DNA from 3 places in the Modestobacter sp. SSW1-42 genome. Region 3 is predicted to be linked to each of the others. Evidence: riboswitches for the same ligand, from Rfam matches in the RefSeq annotation. Region 3 holds a riboswitch; each other region holds the start of a gene.
The links. A riboswitch is a leader RNA that binds a small molecule or an ion and turns the genes downstream of it on or off. The one in region 3 is predicted to bind thiamine pyrophosphate.
Positions count from the first base shown of each region.

Region 1 (7,466 bases), on a different contig from region 3:
TCGGCGTCCAGCAGCGAGGGGCCGGTGCGCAGGAAGCCGCGCTCGTCGCGGGCGAAGTCGTCGCCGAGCCAGGACGTCGGCGGCTGCGCGCCGATGAAGACGAACAGCCGGGACGCCGGCACGGTCGTGGTGTGCCCGTTCGCGGAGTTGGCCAGCACCAGCTGCTCGACGTGGTCGGTGCCCTCCACGGCGACCACCTGCGTGCAGGTGAGCACCTCGATCGCCGAGTTGGCCAGGATCCGGGCGACCAGGTACTCGGACATGCTGGCCCGGATGTCGGTGCCGCGGCACAGCAGCACGACCCGGCTGGCGAACTTGGCGAAGTGCAGCGCCGCCTGCCCGGCCGAGTTGGCCGCGCCGACGACGTAGACCTCCTCGCCCTGGCAGTCGGCGGCCTCGTGCGCGGCGGCGCCGTAGTAGACGCCGCGGCCGGCGAAGTCCTCCGCGCCGCGGGCCGGCAGCCGGGTCCAGGAGACCCCGGTGGCCAGGACGACGGCGTGCGCGGTGACCTGGCTGCCGTCGGCGAAGCTCAGCGCCCGGCCGTCGCCGTTGGGCGTGATCGCGGTGACCTCGCTGGCGGTGAGCACCTCGACGCCGAAGCGGACCGCCTGGTCGCGGGCCCGCTGGGCGAGCTCGGCGCCGGAGACGCCCTGGGGGAAGCCGAGGTAGTTCTCGATCCGGCTGGACTGCCCGGCCTGCCCGCCGGTGGCGGTGCGCTCGACCAGCAGCGTGCGCAGCCCCTCGCTGGCGGCGTACACCGCCGAGCCGAGCCCGGCGGGGCCGGCGCCGACCACGACGACGTCGTAGAACGGGCTGCCGGCGGTGGTGGCCAGCCCGCAGCGGGTGGCCACCTCGCGCAGCGACGGGCGGCTGAGCACGGTGCCGTCGGGCAGGACCGTGGCCGGCAGCGCGGCGTCGTCCTCCAGCCCGGCGGCGGTGCGGATGGCGGCGGCGTCCTCGCCCTGCAGGTGCCGGTAGGGCACCTGGTTGCGGGCCAGGAACTCCTTGAGCTCCTGGGTCTCCGGCGACCACTGGTGGCCGAGCAGCGTGAGGCCCTCGAACGGCGCGGGGGTGGCGCGCGACCACTGCTCCAGCAGCTCGTCGAGGACCGGGTAGAGCTGCTCCTCCGGCGGGTCCCAGGGCTTGAGCAGGTAGTGGTCGAGGTCGACGTCGTTGATCGCCCTGATCGCGGCGTCGGTGTCGGCGTACGCGGTGAGCAGCACCCGCTTCGCGCCGGGCACCAGGTCCATGGCCTGCTCGAGGAACTCGACGCCGGTCATGCCGGGCATCCGGTGGTCGGCCAGCAGCAGCGCGGTGAGCTCACCGCGGGCGGTGAGCTCGCGCAGCGCGGCCAGGGCGTCGGCGCCGCTCTCGGCGCGCACCACGCGGTAGCGGTCGCCGTAGTGGCGGCGCAGGTCGCGGGCGACGGCGCGGCTGACCGTGCGGTCGTCGTCGACGGTGAGCAGGACGGGGCGAGCGGGCACGGCACCTCCGGTCTGGGGCCGCCGGGGCGGGCGCCCGGTGGGGCCGCTCCCGGTGGCACCTCCATCCAACCCCTTCGCACCCGCCACCGGAAGCCGCGCGGGCTCCGCTCGCCGCGACCGGTCGCAGGCGGCAGGGTGGAGGCGTCCCGCCCCGCGACCCGAGGAGACCCGATGACCGCGCCGACCGAGCAGCTGGACCGGTGGCGACGAGGGGAGGAGCACCTCGGGACGGCGCTGGGGCGGCTCACCGACGAGGAGTTCGACGGTCCGTCGCTGCTGCCCGGGTGGACCCGCGCGCAGGTGCTGGCCCACGTGGCGCACGGCGCGGACGCGCTGGCCGCCCACCTGACCGAGGCCCGCACCGGCGTCGCCCAGCAGGTGGCCGACGACCTCGCCGGCCTGCCGCCGGCGGAGCTGCGTGCCGCGGTGCTGGCCGCGACCCAGCGGCTGGCCGAGACGGTGCGTGCGGTGCCGGACGACGTGTGGAGCGCGCAGGTGCGCACCGGCGAGGGACACGTCGTCCCCGCCGCCGACCTGCCCTGGCTGCGGGCCCGCGAGGTGTGGGTGCACGCGATCGACCTCGACGCCGGGATCGGGTTCGCCGACGTCCCCGACGACGTGCTGGCCGCGGTGGTCGACGACGTGTTCCGCCAGTGGGACGCCCGCGACACCGTCCCCGACGTGGCGCTGTTCGCCGGCGACCGCGAGTGGGGGACCGGCGCGCTGGCCGTGGCCGGCACCCTGCCGGCGGTCACCGCCTGGATCACCGGCCGCAGCGACGGCGCCGGGCTGCAGGCCGACGGCCCGCTGCCCACCCTGGCGCCCTGGCTGTGAGGTGGGTCAGGCGGGCGTGACGGTGCGGGGCATCGCCAGCGCGGCGAGCAGCCCCAGGCCGAGCACGCCCGCGCTGACGGCGAAGGCCACCTGGAAGGAATAGGTGTCGGTGAGCCAGCCGGCGGCCAGCGGGCCGGCCACGGCGCCCAGGTCGGCCACCATCTGGAAGACAGCCACCGCCTTGCCGCCCTTGGCCGGGCTCACGTCGCCGACGATCGCGGCGGGCACGCTGGCCAGGAACGAGGCGCCCAGCCCGAAGGTGGCCATCGCCAGCAGGAAGACGCCCGTGGCCGGCGGCAGCACCAGGACGGCGATCGACGTGGTCGCGAGCCCGGTGCCCACCAGCAGCGAGGGCCGGCGTCCCCAGGTGTCCGACAGCCGCCCGGCGCGCAGCAGCCCGAGGGCCTGGGCCACCGACCCGGCGAGCAGGCCTGCGCCGGCCCAGGCGACGGTCTTGCCCAGCTCCTCGGTCACGTAGAGCGGCACCAGGGAGTTGCGCACCCCGAACAGCACCCACCCGACGCCGAGGTTGGCCACGAGCGCGGCCAGGTAGGCCCGCGAGCGCAGCGCCGCGCGCAGCCCACCGCCGTCCGTGCCGGGTGGGGGCACCGCGGCGGTGGAGGGCTCGCCGCCCCCGCCCTGGTCGACGGCGGGCGTGACCGGCGGGTCGGCCGGCGGCAGCGCCGCCGGGCGCAGCAGCACCAGCGCGACGCTGCCGGCGACGAGCAGGAACGCGGCGTAGACGAAGAACGGCACCCGGGGGGAGATCTCGGCGAGGAAGCCGCCGGCGGCCGGGCCGGCGATGCCGCCGAGGATGAAGCCGCCCTGGTACGTGGCCGCGGCCCGGCCGCGGGAGGCCGCCGGTGAGGTGCGCAGCAGCAGCGACAGCGCGGCCACGGTGAACATCGCGCTGCCGATGCCGCCGGCCGCCCGCAGCGCGACGAACAGCGGGAAGTTGCCGGCCAGCCCCGCCAGCCCGCTGGTCACCGCGACGATCCCGAGCCCGGCGGCGAGCACCACCCGCTCACCGACCCGCTCGACCAGCGCCCCGCCGCCGAACGCCGAGACGAACCGGAAGAAGGCGAACGCGCTGATCGCGAAGCCGACGGCCGTCGTCCCGACGCCGTAGTCGCGGACGAAGAGCGGGATGGCCGGGGCCACGACACCGAAGCCGAGCGCGACGACGAAGGCCACGATCGCCAGGACGCCGACCTCGCGGGGGAGCGGGTCGGCCTTGCTGTTGCGTCGGGCCACGGGGGTCGATGGTTGCACGGCCCCCCGAAGGGTCAGGGGTGCAGGACCAGCCGGCCGGTCACCTCGCCGGCTCGAAGACGGTCGAGCGCATCGTTGACCTGGGACAACGGCATCGTCGCCGCGACCGGCGGGCTCAGCTGGCCGGTGGCGGCCAGCGAGACGGCGGTCTCCAGCTCGGCCAGGGTGTTGCCGACGCTGGCGATCACGCGCTGCTCGGCGACCACCATCCCCAGCGGGCTGACGGTGAGGGGGTCGGCGCTGTAGCCCACGAGCACGAGCCGCCCGCGCCGCCCGAGCACGCTCGTGGCCAGCTCCAGGGTCGCCGTCACCCCGGCCAGCTCGACCACGACGTCCGCGCCCTGCCCGCCCGAGAGCCGGGCCACCGCGTCAGCGGTCTCGCCGGGGGTGACCGCGGCGGTGGCGCCGGAGCGCAGCGCGGCCTCGCGGCGGGCGGCGTCGCGGCTGACCGCTATCACGGTCGCCCCGCGCCGGCGTGCGTCCTGGACGACGGCCAACCCGACGCCGCCGCTGCCCAGCACCACGACCACCTCACCCGGTTCGACCGCAGCCTCGGTGAGCGCGTGCACCGCCGTCGTCCCCGCGCAGCACAGCGGTGCCGCGGCGTCGAAGGACACCGCATCGGGCAGCCGGACCAGGCAGTGCGCCGGGACGACGAGCTGCTCGGCGAACGCGCCGTCGGCGGCGAAGGCCAGGACGCCGCGCGGGGCCAGGCACAGGTTCTGCCGGCCGCGCAGGCACCAGCGGCAGCGGCCGCAGAACAGGTAGTAGTACACGGCCACCCGGTCGCCGGGCGCCCAGCCGGTGACGTCGGCGCCGACCGCGTCGACCACGCCGGCGGCCTCGTGGCCCAGCGTCATCGGCGTCCGGGACGGGGCGTACAGCCCGTCGGTGAAGTGCAGCTCGGTGCCGCAGACGCCGGCGGCGTGCACCCGCACGCGCACCTCGTCCGGGCCGGGGTCGGGCACCGGGACGTCGTCCAGGGCGAGTGGCTGGTGGGCTCCGTGAAAGCGCGCCGCGAGCATCGGGCAGCTCCCTCCGCCGGCATGAACCGGATCAGGTGTGGACGGTCGGCGGGGGACGTCCGCCATCTCAGCCCGCGCCCGGGCTCCCGTGTGCACGGGCGAACCTACCGGGGCTGCTCCAGGGGGTCGACGCGGCGGAGGAAGCCGCGCACCGAGAGGTGGTCGGAGAGCTGGTCGCGGTGCTGGGCGCAGGCGGCCCAGACCTTCTCCCGGTCGGGGGTGTGCAGCTTCGGGTTGTTCCAGATCAGCCGGAAGGCCGCCGGCTCGCGGCAGCCCTTCGCCGAGCAGATCACCGGGTCGGTCGTCACCGGGCGAGTCTGCCGCGCGGTCTGGGACGTCGTACGGCCGGTCGCCGATCGGGTTGACCTGTTGCGCGTCAAGAGGTCTGGCACATCTGTGGATGAGCATGTGACCTGCGGTTTCGCGTTGCTCTGGTCGGTCGTCATGGATAGGATTCGTACACCTGTTCGAACGGCTGAGGGGGTGTCGTGAGCGAGTTGCAGTCGGCTCTCGACGCCCTGGCGACGGATGAGCTGCACGTCTTGTCGGATGGTCAGGTGCTGGACCGGGTGGCCCTGCTGGTGCAGGTGGTGAACCGGGCCAGCGCCGAGCTCACGCGCACGGTGCGGCACGGAGAGGCGACACAGGCCGCGGAGCACGACGGCATCAGGACGATGCGGTCGTGGCTGGTCGGGCGCGCTCGGCTCGCACCAGCGGAGGCGTCGCGGATCGTGCGGTCGGGACGGGTGCTGGAGCACTTCCCGGTGCTGGCGAACGGGTTCGCCGAGGGTGCCGTGAGCGCGGGGCAGGTGGACGTGGTGGCCCACGCGGTCGGCGCGACGGAACGGGCCCGAGCCGAGGAGCAGGGCATCGACCTGGCGCCGTTCGACGAGGCATGGACGACCGTGGCAGCCGAGGCGCCGCATCAGACGCTGGTCGTCGCGGTGCGGGCCTTCGAGGCCGCACTCGATCCCGACGGCGCCGAACCGGACCCGACCGAGGGGCGGCGGTTGTCGATCGCGAAGCACGCTGATGGCAGCGTCACGGGTCGGTTCGACCTGGATGCGGTGGGTGGGGAGAAGGTGCAGGCTGCCCTCGAGTCGATCGTGCAGGCCGACCGCCCGAAGGGCGACACCCGCACCCGGAGCCAGCAGAATGCCGATGCCCTCGTGCAGCTGGCCGACAACCAGCTCGCCGGCGGGAGCCTGCCGGTGCTGCGGACGGTCAAGCCGCACGTCGTGATCACCGTCGACCTGGAGGACCTCGTCGACCCGTCCACCGGCCCGGACGCCGCTCGGACCGGGTTCGGCGCGACGCTGTCGGCGGCGCGGGCCCGCTGGGTGGCGTGTGACGCGACGGTCACCCGGATCGTGCTGGGGCCCGACGGGTTGCCGTTGGACGTGGGTCGCACCCACCGGGTGGTGCCGTCGCACCTGCGCCGGGCGGTGGAGAACCGGGACGGGCACTGCGTGTTCGCCGGGTGCGGGGCGCCGACGCACTGGTGCGACGTCCACCACCTCGTCGAGTGGATCAACGGCGGCGAGACGTCGTTGGATAACTCCGCGCTGCTCTGCGAGCGGCACCACACCAAGGTCCACCACGGGTTCCGGGTCGAGCGCGACGACGGCGCGCCGCCGGGGCACCGCTGGCGCACCTGGAGACCCGACGGCACCGAGATCCTGATCGGCTCCCTCCTGACCTGAACGGCTCGCCGCCTCGTTGGTGCGGCCGGGCGGCCGGGGGAGAGGCGTCCGCCTGGGTCAGAGGGAGCCGGTGATCAGCAGCTGCTCGAGGAGGTCGGGAGCCGAGACGAGCACCCAGCCGGCGGCTGCCGCCGGCACCGTCCAGAGGGCGACCTCGGCGAGCTGCCGCGGCGAGCGGACGGCGACCGCCAGCACCGCGACGGCGGCCAGCACGGCGAAGCCGACCACCACGACGGCGTCCGCCGGGTAGTTCGAGCTGCGGCGGTAGGCGTCGGCGAGCAGCAGTCCCAGCGCCGCGGCGGTCGAGGCGGCGCCGGCGTGCCCTGGGCGGCCGATCCGGCGGAACGCCCAGCCGAGCAGCGAGCCGGCGACCACCGACAGCACCAGCCACTGGACGAGCTCGCCGAGGTCCACCGCGTACGGCTGCCCGGGGTACTCGATCCCGTACATGACGTCCTTGCCGACGTAGAACGCCACGACTGCGGTTGCCAGCGCCAGCACCGACCGCAGCACCGCCTCGCGCACCGGGCGCCGGGCGCTGAGCAGCGCCAGCAGCGCGATCCACAGCCCGAAGCTGTGCGCCAGCGGCCGGAACGCCTCGCCGTAGTACGCCCAGGCGGCGAACCCGCCGGTGACCAGCCCGCCGGCGACCGCCAGCACGGGGCCGGCCGCCGCACGCGTGCCGGGGGAGACGGTCAGCTGCGTCATCGGTGCACCTCCGCTCGAGCGTGCGGGCGAGCGTGGCAGGTCCGGGGCCGACGACGGCGGCGGCGCGCGCGGGAAACCGGTACGGGATCGTCCCGTCAGCTGGCCAGGGTGCCGCCGTGAACAGCACCGAGCCGGCGAGCCAGGTGCGGCGCAAGGCCGTCTGCCCCGCCGAGCGGGAGGCCGGTCAGCCGGCGACCACCCGGCCGCGGCTGACGACCGTCGCCAGCGTCTCCTCCGGCCGCGACAGCACCCGTACGTCGACCGAGGGGTCGGTGCGGCAGAGCAGGACGTCGGCGGCCGCCCCCGGCGCCAGCACGCCCAGCCGGCCGGCCTGCCCGAGCAGCTCGGCGCCCACCAGGGTGGCGCTCTCCAGCACCTCCCACGACGACTGCACCGCGGCCCGCAGGGTGAACTCGCGGTTCTGCTCGGCGGCCATCGGG
Region 1 covers NZ_JBISCA010000005.1:211,674-219,139, reverse strand. The annotation lists gene ACGBYP_RS18365 (FAD-dependent oxidoreductase) at 1-1,484, opposite strand, end outside; gene ACGBYP_RS18360 (maleylpyruvate isomerase family mycothiol-dependent enzyme) at 1,656-2,318, shown strand; gene ACGBYP_RS18355 (MFS transporter) at 2,325-3,572, opposite strand; gene ACGBYP_RS18350 (alcohol dehydrogenase catalytic domain-containing protein) at 3,605-4,615, opposite strand; TPP riboswitch at 4,606-4,715, opposite strand; gene ACGBYP_RS18345 (hypothetical protein) at 4,720-4,923, opposite strand; gene ACGBYP_RS18340 (DUF222 domain-containing protein) at 5,104-6,318, shown strand; gene ACGBYP_RS18335 (DUF6518 family protein) at 6,376-7,026, opposite strand; gene ACGBYP_RS18330 (amidohydrolase family protein) at 7,211-7,466, opposite strand, start outside.
Region 1: linked by a shared signal. The riboswitch ahead of ACGBYP_RS18350 (alcohol dehydrogenase catalytic domain-containing protein) and the one ahead of ACGBYP_RS20370 (ECF transporter S component) in region 3 are both predicted to bind thiamine pyrophosphate.

Region 2 (7,466 bases), 140 kb from region 3:
GCACCCCGAGGGTGACCCCGCCGGCGTAGGTGCCGTTGCCGCTGTAGGTGCCGCGGTTGTAGGCCACCGTGCCGGTGGTCTCCTGCAGCGCCAGGTACTGCGCGGCCGTCTCGCCGCTGGCGGCAGCGGCGCAGGTGAAGTACGGCGCCGTGCCGACGCTGCTCGCGGTGGTCGTCCTGCCGCTGAAGGCCGCCGAGGCGGTGCCGGTCACGAGGACCGCGACCGCGAGCACCGCCGTCGTGGCGCGCACCGCGGTCCGCGCCGGCGGTGCCGCCGCACCGGACCGCGCCCGGCCCGGGGGGTCCGTGGGCTCGTCGTCGTCGGAGGAGCGGTGCAGCAGGGCCAGCCCGAGCAGCGCGGTCAGCGCGAGCACGGCGCCCGACAGCGGCACCCAGCGCCCCTCGGACGCCCAGACGACCGGCAGGCCGAGGCCGGGCAGCCGCAGGGCGCCCACCCCGTGCACGGCCGCGGCGTCCACGAGCGAGCCGTCGGGCGTCGCGTTGGCGTCGCCCTTGAGCTGGAGGCCGACGTCGGTCACGGCCACCAGCCGGTGCAGGCGCAGCCCGCCGGGGACGTCAGGGTCGTCGACGAGGAGGACCTGACCGGGCTCGAGGGCGGCGGCATCGACCGGGCGCACCAGTGTCACGTCCCCGGGCTCGACGCTCGGCGCCATCGACCCGGACATGACCACGGTGGACTGCCAGCCGGCCGCCGCCGGGACGACGGAGACCAGGACGAGCAGCACCAGGGCGCCGAGGACCGTGCGGGCCAGCGCGCTGACGACGAGGGCCGGCTGCGAGTCGCGGAGCCCGCCGGGCGGGGTCACGAGGTGCGCCCCTCCCAGACGAAGGTCACCGCGGCCGTCCGGCCCTGGGCGGTCGTGGGCGTGTTCGGGTCGAGGGTGAGCGTCACCTCGTACGTCCGGGCCTGCCCGGCGGCGGCCGCGGTCCAGGTCGGCTGCCCCGTGGCCCAGCGGGTGGGGAAGCCCGTCAGCCGGCCGGAGAAGACCTGGGCCTGGGAGCGGAAGCCGGTGCAGCCGGCGAAGCCCCCGCTGGTGCCCACCCGGACGCCGACGTCCAGCCAGCCGGCCAGCGTCCGGTCGCTGATGCCCTCGACGAACACCTGCACGTCGACCGGCCGGGAGCTCGTGGACCGCACGGTGATGCACCGGGTGCCCGCGCTGTCACCGGGCTTGAGACCGGCCACGCTGAACAGCGCGGACCCCGCGTCGTCGTCGGCCAGCGTGATGGTGGCGGCGCCCGCCGTGGCGGTCAGCGGCGGCGTCGTCGTCGTGAAGCCGGCCGCGGCGGACTGCCAGACCACGGTGACGGCCAGCAGCAGGGCGCCGACGGCCGAGGCGGCCGCCGCCAGCCGGGCCCGCGCGCGGGCAGAGCGCGGACGTCGAGCGGTGGCGCTGCGCATCCTCGGTCTCCCGGCGTCGGCATGGGGCCCGGCTCCTGCCGCGGTCCCTGAGGGGAACGGTAGGAGCAACGGCCTCACGCGGGCAGACGTTGAGTGACTCGGTCACTCCGCTGGGTGACGGACTGGGGCCGCGGCCACGCCCCACCGGGTGGCCAGGTGGGCCGGGCCACCCGGGAGCGCGGGAGCGGTCAGCGGTGCCCGTCGGCCGAGGAGCCGTTGCTGCTGGCACCGTCCAGCGGCACGTGGGTCACCGGCGCGGCCGGCCCGCCGTCGGTGGCCCCGGTGCCCAGCCGGCGCAGCATCCCGGCGACGTCCAGGCCGGTGAGGTCGCCGGACAGCTGCAGACCCTGCGCGACGTTCGCCGCGACCGACTGGCCCAGCGAGCCGGCGCCGTCGGCGGAGATGACGGTCATCTTGTCGACCGCGGCCAGCGGGGCCGACGCGGCCGACACCACGTCGGGCAGCACCTTGACCAGCAGGTCCAGGATGGCGGCCTCGCCGTAGTTGGCGAAGGCGTCGGAGCGGGCGTCCATCGCGGCGGCCTCGGCCTGCCCGCGGGCCAGGATCGCGGCGGCCTCGGCGGCGCCCTCACGCTCCACGGCGTCGGCGATCGCCTGGCGGCGCAGCTTCTCGGCCTCACCACGCTTGGCGCCCTCGATGGCCTCGGCCTCGGCCAGCGCGCTGCGGCGGGCCCGCTCGCCCTCACCGGACAGCCGCGCCTGCTCGGCGGCGGCCTGGGCCGCGGCGATGGTGGCCTGCCGCTGCGCCTCGGCGGTGAGGATCGCGGAGTTCTTGCGCCCCTCGGCCTCCTGCTCCACCCGGTACCGCTCGGCGTCGGCCGGACGGCGCACCTTGGTGTCCAGCTGGGCCTGGGTGAGGGTGGCGGTGCGCTCGGCGACCTTCTCCTGCGCGGCGAGCACCTCCTGGTCCTGGGCGGCCTGGCTCAGCGGGCCGGCCGCGGCGGCGCGGGCCTTCGCGGCGTCGATCTCCGCGTCGATCTCCGCCTGCTTCAGAGCCAGCTGGCGCTGCGAGATCGCGATCGCCTCGTCGGCGAGCAGCTGCTCCTGCTGCGCGGCCTGCCGGGCGCGCGCCTCGGCGATGGAGGCCTCCTTGAGGACCCGGGCGGCCTCGGGGCGGCCCAGGTCGGCCAGGTAGGTGCCCTCGGCCTGGATGTCCTGCAGCTGGAAGGTGTCGAGCACCAGGCCCTGGCCGGTGAGAGAGGACTCGGCCTCCTCGGCGACGGCAGAGGCGAACGCCGCCCGGTCGCGGATGATCTCCTCGATCGTCAGCCGCCCGACGATCGAGCGCAGCGCCCCGGCGAGCACCTCGGACGTGAAGGTGTCGATGCCCTCCTGCTGGTTGAGGAAGCGCTGGGCCGCGGCCCGGATCGCGCCCTCGTTGCCGCCCACCTTCACGATCGCGACGCCCTCGAGGTCGCACTTGACGCCCTGCAGGCTCACCGCGCCGCGGATGCCGACCGGGATGCGGCGGCTGGACAGGTCGATCGAGTGCAGCTTCTGCACCACCGGGAGCACGAAGACGCTGGCGCCCATCACGACCTTCTGCCCGGACATGTCGCGGCTGACCGCGCCGTCGGTGCTGGTGACCGAGCGGCCCTGCCGGCCGGTGACCAGGAAGGCCTGGTTGGGCCCGGCGACCTTGATCCGGGAGAGCACCAGCAGGACGAGCAGCAGCACGAGCAGCGCGATGCCGCCGATGGCGATGAGCAGGGTCACGGGGTTCCTCCGGTGTCTGGGAGTGGGACGGTCGTCTCCGGAGCGGTGGAGACGACGTGCACGGAGGTCTCCGTGGGGACGTCGACGACGTAGACGGGCGTGCCCGCGGGCAGCGGGACGTCGCTGCGGGCGTGGTACTTCAGCTGCTGCCCCGCCACGGCCAGCCGCACCTCGCCGAACCCGCCAGGGGGAACCCGGCTGATGACGACGCCCTGGGCCCCGAGCAGCCGGGCAGCGGTGAGCGTGGGCTCGGTGGGCATGTCGCGCAGCGCGGCGGAGAGCCGGACGGCGCCGGCCGCCAGCGGCAGGGCCACCACCAGACCGGCCACCAGCGCCAGCAGCACGGTGGCCGGCCCGGGCAGCTCGGGCAGCAGCGCGGACGCCGCGGCGCCGCCGAACCCGATGCCGCCGAGGAACGCGGCGATCGCCGGGACGGAGAACGGGCCGTCGGCGTCGGCGTGCCCGAGGTCGCCGAGCTCCCCGGCGAGCAGGGAGACGACGAGCACGAGCAGGCCCAGTCCGCCGACGGCGAGGAAGGCCACGGCAACCGGGTCCATGCGCCCTCCCCCTGGGTCTCTGGCGGCCAGAGTCGCAGGTCAGCGCATCATGATCAAGTCGTCTCACCCCGGCGAGCACCCTTTTCGGACGCTGCCGTCCCGATCTCTCAGCCGACGGCGGCGTACTGGTCGGCCACCTCGGCGCGCAGCAGCCTGGTCGCGTAGACGCTCATGTGGGCGATGGAGCCGGCGAACCAGTTGCTCGTCGGGACGTCCGGCCACCCCGCGAGGTCGTCGTACCCGGCCCGGAAGTAGCCGGTGCCCGGCTGCGCCGCGGTGGCGGCGGGGTCCTCGGCGACCAGCGCGCCGTCCACGAACAGCCGCAGCCCGGCGCCGGGCCCGGTGCCCGCCTCGAAGGTGGCGGTGAGCAGGTGCCAACTGCCGTCGTTGTAGCGCGCCGGCGACAGGACGGTCTTGGGCGTCCCGTCGTAGACACCGAACCGCAGCTGACCGCTGTTGGTCATGTAGACCATCCGGTCCCGGGCGCTCGACGTGGCGCCGTTGGTCCCGTTGCCGAACCCGATCAGGTGCCCACCCCGCGCGGTCGTGGTCGCGAACCACAGCTGCGTGGTGAACGACGTCCCGGCCTGGAGGGTGACGCCGACCGAGGACTGGACGAGGCCGGACGTGCCGTCCAGCCGGACCGCCCGCGCGGCGCTGTGGCACGCCGGCCCGGGGACGTTGTACGTCACCCCGCCGACGTAGCTGCCGTCCCCGGAGAAGGAGCCCCGGTTGCGGGCCACGGTGCCGCTGGTCTCCTGCAGGTCCAGGTACTGCGCCGCACCCGCACCCGCCGCCGCCGAGGCGCAGCTGTAGTAGACCGCGGAGCGGAACGAGACCGGTCCGTTGCCGGTGGTGGCGCTGAAGGCCGCCGTGGCGGTGCCCGGGAGCAGGACGGCCACGCCGAGCACGGCAGCTCCCGCGCACGCCCAGCGACCGCGCCGTCCCGACACCGGACGCGCACGGTCGGCGGTCGGTGAGCGGTGCAGCAGCGCCAGGCCGGTGACGGCGGCCAGCCCCACCACCACGGCGGACAGCGGGAGCCAGCGCTGCTGGGAGGCCCAGAGGGCGGGCAGGCCCAGGCTCGGCAGCCGCAGGGTCCCGACGCCGTGCACGCTCGCCGGGTCGACCAGCGCGCTGTCGGCGGTGGGGTTGGCGTCACCCCGGAGGCGGAGCCCGTCCTCCTCGACCGACTCCAGCCGGTGCAGCAGCAGGCTGCCGGGGGAGCCCGGAGCGTCGACGAGCAGCACCTGACCGGGCTCGAGGTCGGCGGTGTCCACGGGGCGGACCACCGTCACGTCACCGGGCTGCACCTGCGGCGCCATGGACCCCGAGGTGACCAGCGTGGACCGCCAGCCCACCACGGCGGGGAGCACGGCGACGAGCACCAGCAGCAGGAGGACGCCGAGGACGGTGCGGGCCAGCGCACTGACGACGAGGGCCGCGCCGGTGCTGCGCAGGCCGACGCGGGCCGGGGGCGCAGCGGTGGAGCGGGATGCGGTCACGTGGTCGGGCTCTCTGACGGGGGCTCTCGGGCGGGCGTCACCCCGGACGGCGGGGCCTGCGACGCAGCAGGCGGTCGGCACCGGCGGTGCGGACGAACCGAGGCCGTCCGGGGTCTCCGGTCGACCGGCCGGCGGTGGGACGTCCCGGTCGCCGGAGCATAGGGCGGCCCGGATGCCGAACCGGGCAGTTGCGACGGTGCGCCATCCGGTGTCGTGGGGCCGGGGCCCGGGTGCACCGGCGGTGCGGCCGGTCGCGACCGTGGTGTTAGCGTCGCCAGCCGACACGGGGTGTCCCGACCGGGACTGAGATCACACCCGTCGAACCTGCTCCAGCTCCCGCTGGCGAAGGGATGTCACGGCGTGGACGCCACCTCTCTGCGCGCTGCCAACGCGGCGCTGCGCGACACCGCACCGCTCGTGCACTGCCTCACCAACACCGTCGTCCAGACGATCACCGCCAACGCGCTGCTGGCCGTGGGCGCGGCGCCGGCGATGGTCGACGAGCCCGTCGAGGCCGGCGAGTTCGCCGCGGTCGCCTCCGCGGTGCTGGTCAACGTGGGCACCGTGCAGCAGCGCACCGCCGAGGCCATGCGGATCGCCGCCCGCGCCGCCGGGGACGCGGGCACCCCCTGGGTGCTCGATCCGGTCGCCGTCGGCGGGCTGACCTTCCGCACCGAGCTCGCCGCCGACCTGGTCGGGCTCGCGCCCGCCGTCGTCCGCGGCAACGCCTCGGAGGTGCTGGCGCTGGCCGGCGCCGGGAAGGGCGGCCGCGGCGTGGAGAGCGTCAACGGCCCCGAGGACGCCCTGGACGCCGCCGGCGAGCTGGCCCGGCGCACCGGTGCGGTCGTCGCGGTCAGCGGGCCGGTCGACGTCCTCACCGACGGGCACCGGGTGGTCCGGGTCGGTGGGGGATCGGTGCTGCTCACCCGCACCACCGGCGCCGGCTGCGCCCTCGGTGGGCTGGTCGCCGCCTACGTGGCCGCCGCCGGCGACGCGCTGACCGGCGCCGTCGCCGCGCACGCCCACGTGGCGCTGGCCGCCGAGGCCGCCGCCGCGACCGCGGCCGGCCCCGGGACCTTCGCCGCCCTGTGGCTGGACGCCCTCGACGCGGTGGACGGCGACGCGCTGGCCCGGGCGCAGGTGAGCTGGTGACCCGGCGGTTCGACCCGGCGCTGTACCTGGTCACCGACACCCTGCTCTGCGCGCCCCGGTCGGTGCCGGAGGTGGTCGCCGAGGCCGTCGCCGGTGGGGTGACCGCCGTCCAGGTGCGGGACAAGACCGCGAGCCGGCGCGAGCTGCTGGCGCTGACGCGCGCGGTGCAGGCGGTGCTGGAGGCGACGCCGCACGTGCCGCTGTTCGTCAACGACGCGGTCGACGTGACGCTGGTCGCCGGCGCCGACGGCGTGCACGTGGGCCAGGACGACCTGCCCGCCGACGAGGTCCGGGCACTGCTGGGGCCTGACGCGCTGGTCGGGGTCTCCACCGGCAGCGACGCCGAGCTCGACGCGGTCCTGGCGCTGCCCGACGGAACCGTCGACCTGGTCGGCATCGGCCCGGTGTGGTCCACGCCCACCAAGCCCGACGCCGGGGGGTCGCTCGAGCCCGCCGGCGTCCGCGCACTGGCCGACCGTGCCCGGGCCGCGGGCCTGGTCACGGTGGCGATCGGGGGCATCCACGCCGACAACGCCGCGCTGGTGACCGGGGTCGACGGCATCTGCGTGGTCTCCGACATCTGCGCCGCCGCCGACCCGGCCGAGGCCGCCCGGCTGCTGCGGAAGGAGACCGCCCGATGAGCGCGGCCGTCGCGCTGACCGTCGCCGGCAGCGACCCGAGCGGGGGCGCCGGCGTCCAGGCCGACCTGAAGACCTTCAGCGCGCTGGGCGCCTACGGCACCGCGGTGCTCACCGCGCTCACCGCGCAGAACACCCGCGGGGTCACCGGGGTGCACGGCGTCCCGGCCGACTTCGTGGCGCTGCAGCTGCAGACGCTGTTCGCCGACGTCCGCGTGCACGCCACCAAGCTGGGCATGCTGGGCACCGCCGACGTCGTCCGCGAGGTCGCCCGGGTGCTGGCCGGCCGGCCCGGCGGCCCGGTGGTCTGCGACCCGGTCATGGTCGCCACCAGCGGCGACCGGCTCATCTCGGCCGAGGCCGTGGACGCCGTCCGCACCGACCTGCTGCCGGTCACCGACCTGCTGACCCCCAACGTGCCCGAGGCCGCCGCGCTGCTGGACGTCGCGCCGGCCA
Region 2 covers NZ_JBISCA010000006.1:93,295-100,760, forward strand. The annotation lists gene ACGBYP_RS19680 (LamG-like jellyroll fold domain-containing protein) at 1-826, opposite strand, end outside; gene ACGBYP_RS19685 (hypothetical protein) at 823-1,422, opposite strand; gene ACGBYP_RS19690 (flotillin family protein) at 1,611-3,158, opposite strand; gene ACGBYP_RS19695 (NfeD family protein) at 3,155-3,715, opposite strand; gene ACGBYP_RS19700 (LamG-like jellyroll fold domain-containing protein) at 3,823-5,220, opposite strand; TPP riboswitch at 5,495-5,588, shown strand; gene thiM (hydroxyethylthiazole kinase) at 5,581-6,372, shown strand; gene thiE (thiamine phosphate synthase) at 6,369-7,013, shown strand; gene thiD (bifunctional hydroxymethylpyrimidine kinase/phosphomethylpyrimidine kinase) at 7,010-7,466, shown strand, end outside.
Region 2: linked by a shared signal. The riboswitch ahead of thiM (hydroxyethylthiazole kinase) and the one ahead of ACGBYP_RS20370 (ECF transporter S component) in region 3 are both predicted to bind thiamine pyrophosphate.

Region 3 (7,466 bases):
ATGGTCGGCCTGCTGCCCGCGCTGGCCGGCACGGTGACCTTCGCCGGGCAGCCGGTCGACGAGCGCTCCGCGGACTTCCGTCGCGCGGTCGCCGGCGTGCTCGACGACGACGCCTTCTTCCCCTCGCTGACCGGTGCCGAGCACCTGCTGCTCACCGCCCGGGCGCACGGCGTCGCCGACGCGGAGCAGGTCGTGGCCGACGAGCTGGCCACCTTCGGGCTCACCGAGCGGGCCGGTGCGCTGCCCTCGGCGCTGTCCTCGGGGCAGCGGCGGCGGCTCGCGCTGGCCGGTGCGCTGGTGCGGCCCGCCCGGATGCTGGTGCTCGACGAGCCGGAGCGGCGGCTGGACACCGCCATGCGCCGCGCCCTGGCCGACCGGCTGGCCGGGCTGGTGGCCGACGGCGCGACGGTCCTGTTCGCCTCCCACGACCCGGCCTTCCTGGGCACGCTCGCCGACGCGGTGCTGGTGGTCGCCGACGACGAGTGCCGGCTGGTCGAGCCCGCGGACGCCGTCGCCGGGCTGCGCGAGGGATGACCGTGCCGGTCCTGGCCCGGACGGCGGAGGAGTGGGACGGCGCCGCCGTCCGCCGGTTCACCCGGCGGGCCACCGCCGCCCGGGCCGACACCCGCTGGTGGACCCGGCTCGGCGACCTGACCTCCGGGCTGACCTCGGCCGCGATCGCGGTGGCGGTGTGCGGTGGGCTCGTCTCCGGGCTCCGTGAGCAGATCGCCGCGCGGCCGCCGGTCTCCTCGGCGGTGCTGCCGGGCGGGCTGGCCGCGACCGCGGTCGCGGTCGCCGTGGCGGCCGGGCTCGTCGCCCTGTTCGCCCGGCTCGGGCCGGTCAGCGCGACCCCGGGGGTGGCCGCCTGGTGGCTGCCGCTGCCGGCCGGCCGCCGGGGGCTGCTGCGCGGGGAGCTGCGCCGGGGGCTCGGGCTGGCCGTCGCCGCGGCGGTGGGAGTCGCGCTGCCGGTGGTGCTGACGGGGACCCGCACGCCCGGCGGGGTGCTCACCGGGGTCGCCGCCGGCGGCCTGCTCGCAGCGGTCGCGGTCGGTGCGCTCGTCGTCCGGCAGGCCGGGGGCGGCACCCGCTGGGTGCCCGCCGCCGCCGGGGGCGCGGTGGCGGCCGCGCTGGTCGGCCCGCCGGTGCTGGGCTGCGTCGCCGCGGCGTCCGGTGCCCGGGTGCCCTGGCCGACTACACCGGCCCTGCCCTGGGCGGCGGCCGGGGCGCTGCTGCTGGTGCTGCTCGCCGCTGCCGTGGCAGCGGTCGCGCTCGCCGACCGCCGGCTGGAGGAGCTGTCGGCGGCGGCGCTGCGCGCGTCGGGGGAGACCGTGCAGTACGCCACCGCCTCGGTGTTCTCCCTCGACACCCGGGAGATCGGCCGGGCCCTGCGCAGCCCGGTCCGCCGTCCGCGCCGGGCGCTGCGCTGGCGGTGGGTGCACCGGGCCGAGCACGCCGTCGTCGCCGGTGACCTGGCGGTGCTGGCGCGCTCCCCGTGGCGCTGGGGTCAGCTGGCGGTCGGTGCGGCGCTGCCGGTGCTCGCCGCCCGCACGCAGGGGGTGGGCGAGCTGCCCGCGCTGGTGGCGGTCGCCGTCGTCCTGGGCTGGTGGACCGCGGCCACGGCGGTGGGGGAGCCCAGCCGCCGGGCGTCGTCCGCACCGGGTGCCGACCGGTCGCTGCCCCTGGCCGCCGCTATGGTGGTCCGGTGCCGGGCGCTGGTGCCGGTCGCCGTCCTGGTCGTCGTCCTGGGGGTCTCCGCGCTGCTGGTCGGGCAGGGCACCGGGTCACCCCTGACCTGGCTGCTGCTGGGCGTGGCGGCGGCTCCGGCGTGGGCGGGGGCGGCGGTGCGCGCCGGCTACCGGCCCGACCTGGACTGGTCGGGGCCGGTGGTCTCCTCGCCGATGGGCGCGCTGCCGGTGGGGGTGGGCTCGACGCTGGTGCGCGGACCGGACGTCGGGGTGCTGGGCACCGTCCCGGTCGGGCTGGCCCTGCTGCTCGGCGCGGTGCCGGCATGGCTCGTCGGCGCCTCGCTCGCCTGGTCGCTGGCGCTCGTCGCCCTCGCGGTCGGGACCGCCCAGCAGCGCGACTGACCCACCGCGGTCAGCCGAGGACGGCGTCCCAGTGGCCGGTGAGCACGCTCCCCGTGACCGCCGCGGCGCAGACCAGCACCACACCGACGACGAACGCGGTGTCCAGCGGGCGCCACTGCGAGCCGCGGGCGTTGGTGCGGGCGGTGCCGGAGTCGAAGCCGCGGGCGTCCATCGCCGTGGCCAGCCGGGTGCCCCGCCGGATGGCTCCCACCAGCAGCGCGAACGACGTGCTCGCCAGCAGCCGCGCGTGGGCGAGCGGGTTCATGCCGGCGTCCACCCCGCGGGCGCGGCGGGCCAGCCGGATCGTCTCGAACTCCGTGGCCAGCAGCGGCACCAGCCGCAGCGCGGCCAGTGCGCCGTAGGTGAACCGGGTCGGCACCCGCCAGTGCAGGGTGAGCGCGTCGGCCAGCCGCACCGGGTCGGTCGAGGCGACGAGCAGGATGCCCGGCAGCGACAGCGCGACCACCCGTAGCCCCCAGGTCGCGCCGCTGACCCAGGCGTCCGCACCGGACAGCGACCCGAACGCCACGTTGACCCAGGCCACCCCCAGCGCGCTGAGCAGCAGCGGCCAGGTGCGCCGCAGCACGTCGCCCGGGCGGGTCAGCCCGGCGGCCGGCAGCAGCGCGAGCTCCGCGGCCAGCAGCACCGCCGGGGTGACCAGGTCGCCGCTGACCAGCAGGACGACGGTGACGACGACGATCGCCGACAGCTGGGCGACCGGGTTGACCGCCGACAGCGGGACCGGGCGGGCCGGGCCGAGCGCCAGGGGCAGGCTCACGCGGCCACCGCCTGGCCCAGCGCCAGCACGTCGTCGGCGAGCGCGGTGACCACGTCGGCGTCGTGGGTGACCAGGCACAGCGCCCGGTCGCCGTCCTGCTGCTCGGCCAGCAGCGCGACCAGCTCGGCCCAGGTCTCGCGGTCCTGGCCGAAGGTGGGTTCGTCGAGCACCAGCACCCGCGGGGCGGTGGCCAGTGCGGTCGCCACCGACAGTCGCCGCTGCTGGCCGCCGGAGAGGGTGAACGGGTTGGCCTCGGCGAGCGCGGCCAGCCCGAGCCGCTCCATCAGCTCCTCGGCCCGCGCGGTGTCGCCGGCGCCCAGGGACAGCTCGTCGCGCACCCGGCCGGTGAGGAACTGGTGCTCGGGCTGCTGGAACACCGTGCCGATCCGCTGCACCAGCTCACCGGCCCGCCACCGGTGCGGCGGGCGCTCCAGACGGCGCAGCCCCGCGGTGAGCGCCGGTCCCGCGGTGACCCGGCCGGTGGTGGGCGCCCGCAGCCCGGCCAGCAGCAGCGCCAGCGTCGACTTGCCGGTGCCGTTCGGGCCGGTGACGGCCAGCGTCCGGCCCGCGCGCAGGACGACGTCGATGGGCCGCAGCCCGGGGACGTCGCTGCCGCGGTGGGTGTACCCGGCGGCCTCGGTGGCCAGCAGCTGCTCGCCGGGGGAGTGCTGCCGCCGCGCCGGCAGTCGCGGGGGCGCGGGCCGCCAGCCGGCCCCGTGCTCGACGGTGCCGCCGCCGGGCAGCAGCTCGACCACCCGGTCGACCAGCGGCAGCCACGATTCCACGTCGTGGTCGACCACCACCAGGGTGGCGTCCCGGGCGCCGACCGCGCGGAGCACCGCGGCGCGCACCTGGGCGGCGCCGTCGGGGTCGAGCTGGGCGGTCGGCTCGTCGAGCAGCAGCAGCCCCGGGCGGGTGGCCAGCGCACCGGCCAGCACCAGTCGCTGCTTCTGCCCGCCGGACAGCGCGGCGGTCGCCCGGTCGCGGCCGAGGTCGAAGCCCACGGCGTCCAGGGCCGCGTCGACCGCCGGCCAGATCAGCGCCGGCGCGGTGCCGGTGTTCTCCAGCCCGAAGGCCACGTCGTCCCCGGCCCGGGTCATCACCAGCTGGGAGTCCGGGTCCTGGAAGACCATGCCGACCCGCTGCCGCCGCCGGTCCGGCACGGCGCCGTCGACGGTCAGCTCACCCGCGGGGTCGCCGGCTTCCGGGTCCAGCAGGCCACCGAGGGCCCGCAGCAAGGTCGACTTCCCGGAGCCGGAGGCCCCGGTGAGCAGCACGCGCTCACCGGGGGCCACCGTCAGGTCGACGTCCTGCACCGCCCAGGCCCGGCGGGTGGCGTGCCGGAAGCCCCAGCCGGCCAGCCGCACTGCGACCGGGGTCACCGGGCCGGCCTCGCCTGGGGGGCGAGGTCCTCCTTCACACGCGGGTGCGGCCGGCGGTGAACGAGGACAGCGCGCCGCTGGCGCGCAGTGCGCGGGTCAGCGCCATGCCGCCGACGCCGGCGATCACCACGGTGCTGCTGACGACCAGGAGCAGGTAGACGGTCTTCCAGGCCGCCGTCCAGTCCGGGTAGTAGTAGCCGAAGTCCAGGAAGGTGGCGGCCAGCCCGGCCAGCGCCGCGGCCAGCAGCGCCTGCAGCCAGCCGAAGCGGCGGTAGCGGAACGCGGCGAAGCCCAGCTCGGCGGCCAGGCCCTGCAGCAGGCCGTAGAGGACGACGGTGCTGCCGAAGTGCGAGCCCAACAGCGCCTCGACGACGGCGCCGATCAGCTCGGCGAACACCGCGGCGCCCGGCTTGCGGACGACGAGCGGCGCGACCACCGCGGGCAGCAGGAAGACGCCGTAGAGCACCGCCTGGGCGGGCGGGAAGCCGGCGAAGGCGGGTCCCGTGGCCGAGAAGACCAGGGCCCACAGCCAGAAGACGAGGCCGAAGGCGACGCCCAGCACGGCGGTGACGATGATGTCGACGGTGCGCCAGGACGTCGTCCCGGGGGCAGCGTCGATCGGTCGGACGGCCTTCTCGGCCATGGTGCTCCTCCAGACTCCCTGCGCCGGCATGACCCGGATCAGGTTCGAGGGTCTGCGGTTGCCCGCACTCTCAGCGCCGAGGCGCTCCCCTGTCGTGTGTGTGGCAGGAGCCTAGACCGCCGCCGCCCGACCGCGCGGGTCGAGCCACCGCGCCGACCGGTGCGCCGCCGCGGGACCCGGCCCACCGGTCGGCAGGGTGGCTCAGCCCTGCCGGCGCTCCGGCCCGCCGTGCAGCCCGCGGCGGGCCATCGACGCGGTCAGCGCCGTCCAGGCCCGGACCGGCAGCACCCGGACCAACTTCATCAGCACGGCCATCGGCAGCGGGAAGACGATCTCGGCCCGGTCGCGGGCGATGCCGTCGGCGATGGTGCGCGCGGCGACCTCGGCGGGGACCTTGAACGGCATCGGGAAGCGGTTGCGGTCGGTCATCCGGGTGGTCACGAACCCGGGGTTGACCGTCTGGACGACGACCCCGCGCGGCGCCAGCGAGCCGCGCAGGCTCTCCAGCAGGTTGATCAGCGCTGCCTTGCCCGCGCTGTAGGCCTCCGAGCCGGGCATCCCGCGGTACCCGGCGACCGAGGCGACGCCGACGATGCGCCCGGCGCCGGCGCCGAGCATCTGCGGGACGACGGCCTCCATCGTGTGCACCGCGCCCATCACGTTGACCTGCAGGTGGTCGCTGAAGAGCTGGGAGTCCCACGGTTCCACGTGGAACGACGACCACGTGCCGGCGTTGAGGACGGCGACGTCCAGTCCGCCCAGCGCCTCGCGCACCGCCTGCCCGGCGGCGACGGTGGCGGCCCGGTCGGTGACGTCGACCGGGACGACGGCCATCCGGCCCGCCGCCACCTCGGTGAGCTGGTCGACGCTGCGGGCGCTGATCGCCACCCGGGCACCGCGATCGGCCAGCTCGCGGGCCAGGGCGGCGCCGATGCCGGTCGAGGCGCCGGTGACCCAGATGCGTGCTCCGTCGAGCTCCATGGCCCCAGCGTGGAGGATGGGGCCGTGGCAGCGCGCAAGGGGTCGGGGAAGAGGGCGGCACCGACCGGTCAGGTGGGCCGCGGCGAGTTCGTCGTCTACCCCGGCGGCCCGACGGCGATCTACGACCTGCTCGAGCGGCTGTCCGCGGCCGCCGGCGACGCCCCCGAGTACGGCACCCCCGGCATCAGCCTGGACCGGAAGCGGCTGACCGTGCGCTGGTTCGGCGAGCCGCCGGCCGCGGTGCGCCGCGTGCTCGACGGGGCGCAGGGCTTCGAGCTGACCCTCGCGCCGACCGAGTTCCGCCCCGCCGACCTGCGCGCCGAGGCCGAGCGGCTGCTGGCCGAGCACCCCGGGCTGGTCACCAGCGCCCGCGACCGCCCCGAGGGCGACGGCCTCGAGGTGCTGGTCGCGCCGCCCGCCGCCGAGGCCGCCGGCAGCGCAGACGCCGCGCTCGAGCAGGCCGGCGTCCGGGCGGTGTTCCCGCTGTTCGCCGAGCCCGGCGAGGCCCTCCCGGACTGACGCCTGCGGTCGTCCCCTCCCGGGGCCGAAGTCGCGACTTCGGCCCCGGGAGGGGACCGAGGGGTCAGGCAGCGGGGCCGTAGGTCAGGTGGGCGACGCCGTTGCTCAGGGCCTCGGCGCCGCGCAGCGACAGCGTCTGCGCCGTCCCCTCGGGGAAGAGCTTGATGCCGGTGCCCACCGCGACCGGGTAGACGTAGAGGTGCAGCTCGTCGACCAGGCCGTCGGCCAGCAGCGCCCGCACCAGGGTGGCGCTGCCGCTGACGTAGAGGTCGCCGTCGACCTCGTCCTTGAGCGCCCGGACCCGGTCGGCGGCGTAGCCGCCCAGCACGGTCGAGTTGCGCCACACCGACTCGGCGTCGGTGAGGGTGGAGCTGACCACGTACTTGGTGGTGTCGTTGAAGAAGGGCGCGCCCTCGTCGTCCTCGACGGTGCGGGTCGACCAGGCCGGCGCGAACATCTCGAAGGTGGTGCGGCCCAGCAGGATGCCGGCCGACGACCCGGTCAGCTCGCCGATCGAGGACGACAGGTCGTCGGGGAAGCCGTAGTCGACCGTCCACATCGGGACGTCGACCACGCCGTCGACGGTGGTGAACTCGTGGACCTTGATGGCACCCATGTGCGTGGCTCCTCAGCGTCAGGACCGGCCGGCGCCGGTCTCGTCACCCGTCCAGACGGCGGACGGCGCAGTTTCTCATCTGTCGCCGTGCGATCGGGCGGTCCGGCGGGCGCTCGGGGCCGCGGGCGACGTGCGTTAGGTTAGGCAACACTTACCCAACAGCGGCGTGCGCCGAACCCGACCCGCCGGAGATCCGCCGGGTGGCCCGCGCGCGCACCGAGGACAGGAGCACGGCAGCATGAGGACGCCCATCGGCCGGATCGGGCTCGTGGCCACCGCCGTGGTCTCGGTCTGCGCGCTGACCGCCTGTGGAGCCTCCGAGCCGGTGCTCGAGCCCAGCGCCGCCGAGGCCGGCGAGGGCGGCACCACCTACCCGCTGGTGATCGACAACTGCGGCCAGCAGCTGACCGTGGAGGCGCCACCGCAGCGCGTGGTCTCCCTCGACCAGGGCGTCACGGAG
Region 3 covers NZ_JBISCA010000006.1:230,999-238,464, forward strand. The annotation lists gene ACGBYP_RS20350 (ATP-binding cassette domain-containing protein) at 1-534, shown strand, start outside; gene ACGBYP_RS20355 (DUF6297 family protein) at 531-2,087, shown strand; gene ACGBYP_RS20360 (energy-coupling factor transporter transmembrane component T family protein) at 2,098-2,865, opposite strand; gene ACGBYP_RS20365 (ABC transporter ATP-binding protein) at 2,862-4,247, opposite strand; gene ACGBYP_RS20370 (ECF transporter S component) at 4,282-4,890, opposite strand; TPP riboswitch at 4,889-4,991, opposite strand; gene ACGBYP_RS20375 (SDR family NAD(P)-dependent oxidoreductase) at 5,092-5,871, opposite strand; gene ACGBYP_RS20380 (hypothetical protein) at 5,896-6,390, shown strand; gene ACGBYP_RS20385 (dihydrofolate reductase family protein) at 6,455-7,006, opposite strand; gene ACGBYP_RS20390 (ABC transporter substrate-binding protein) at 7,245-7,466, shown strand, end outside.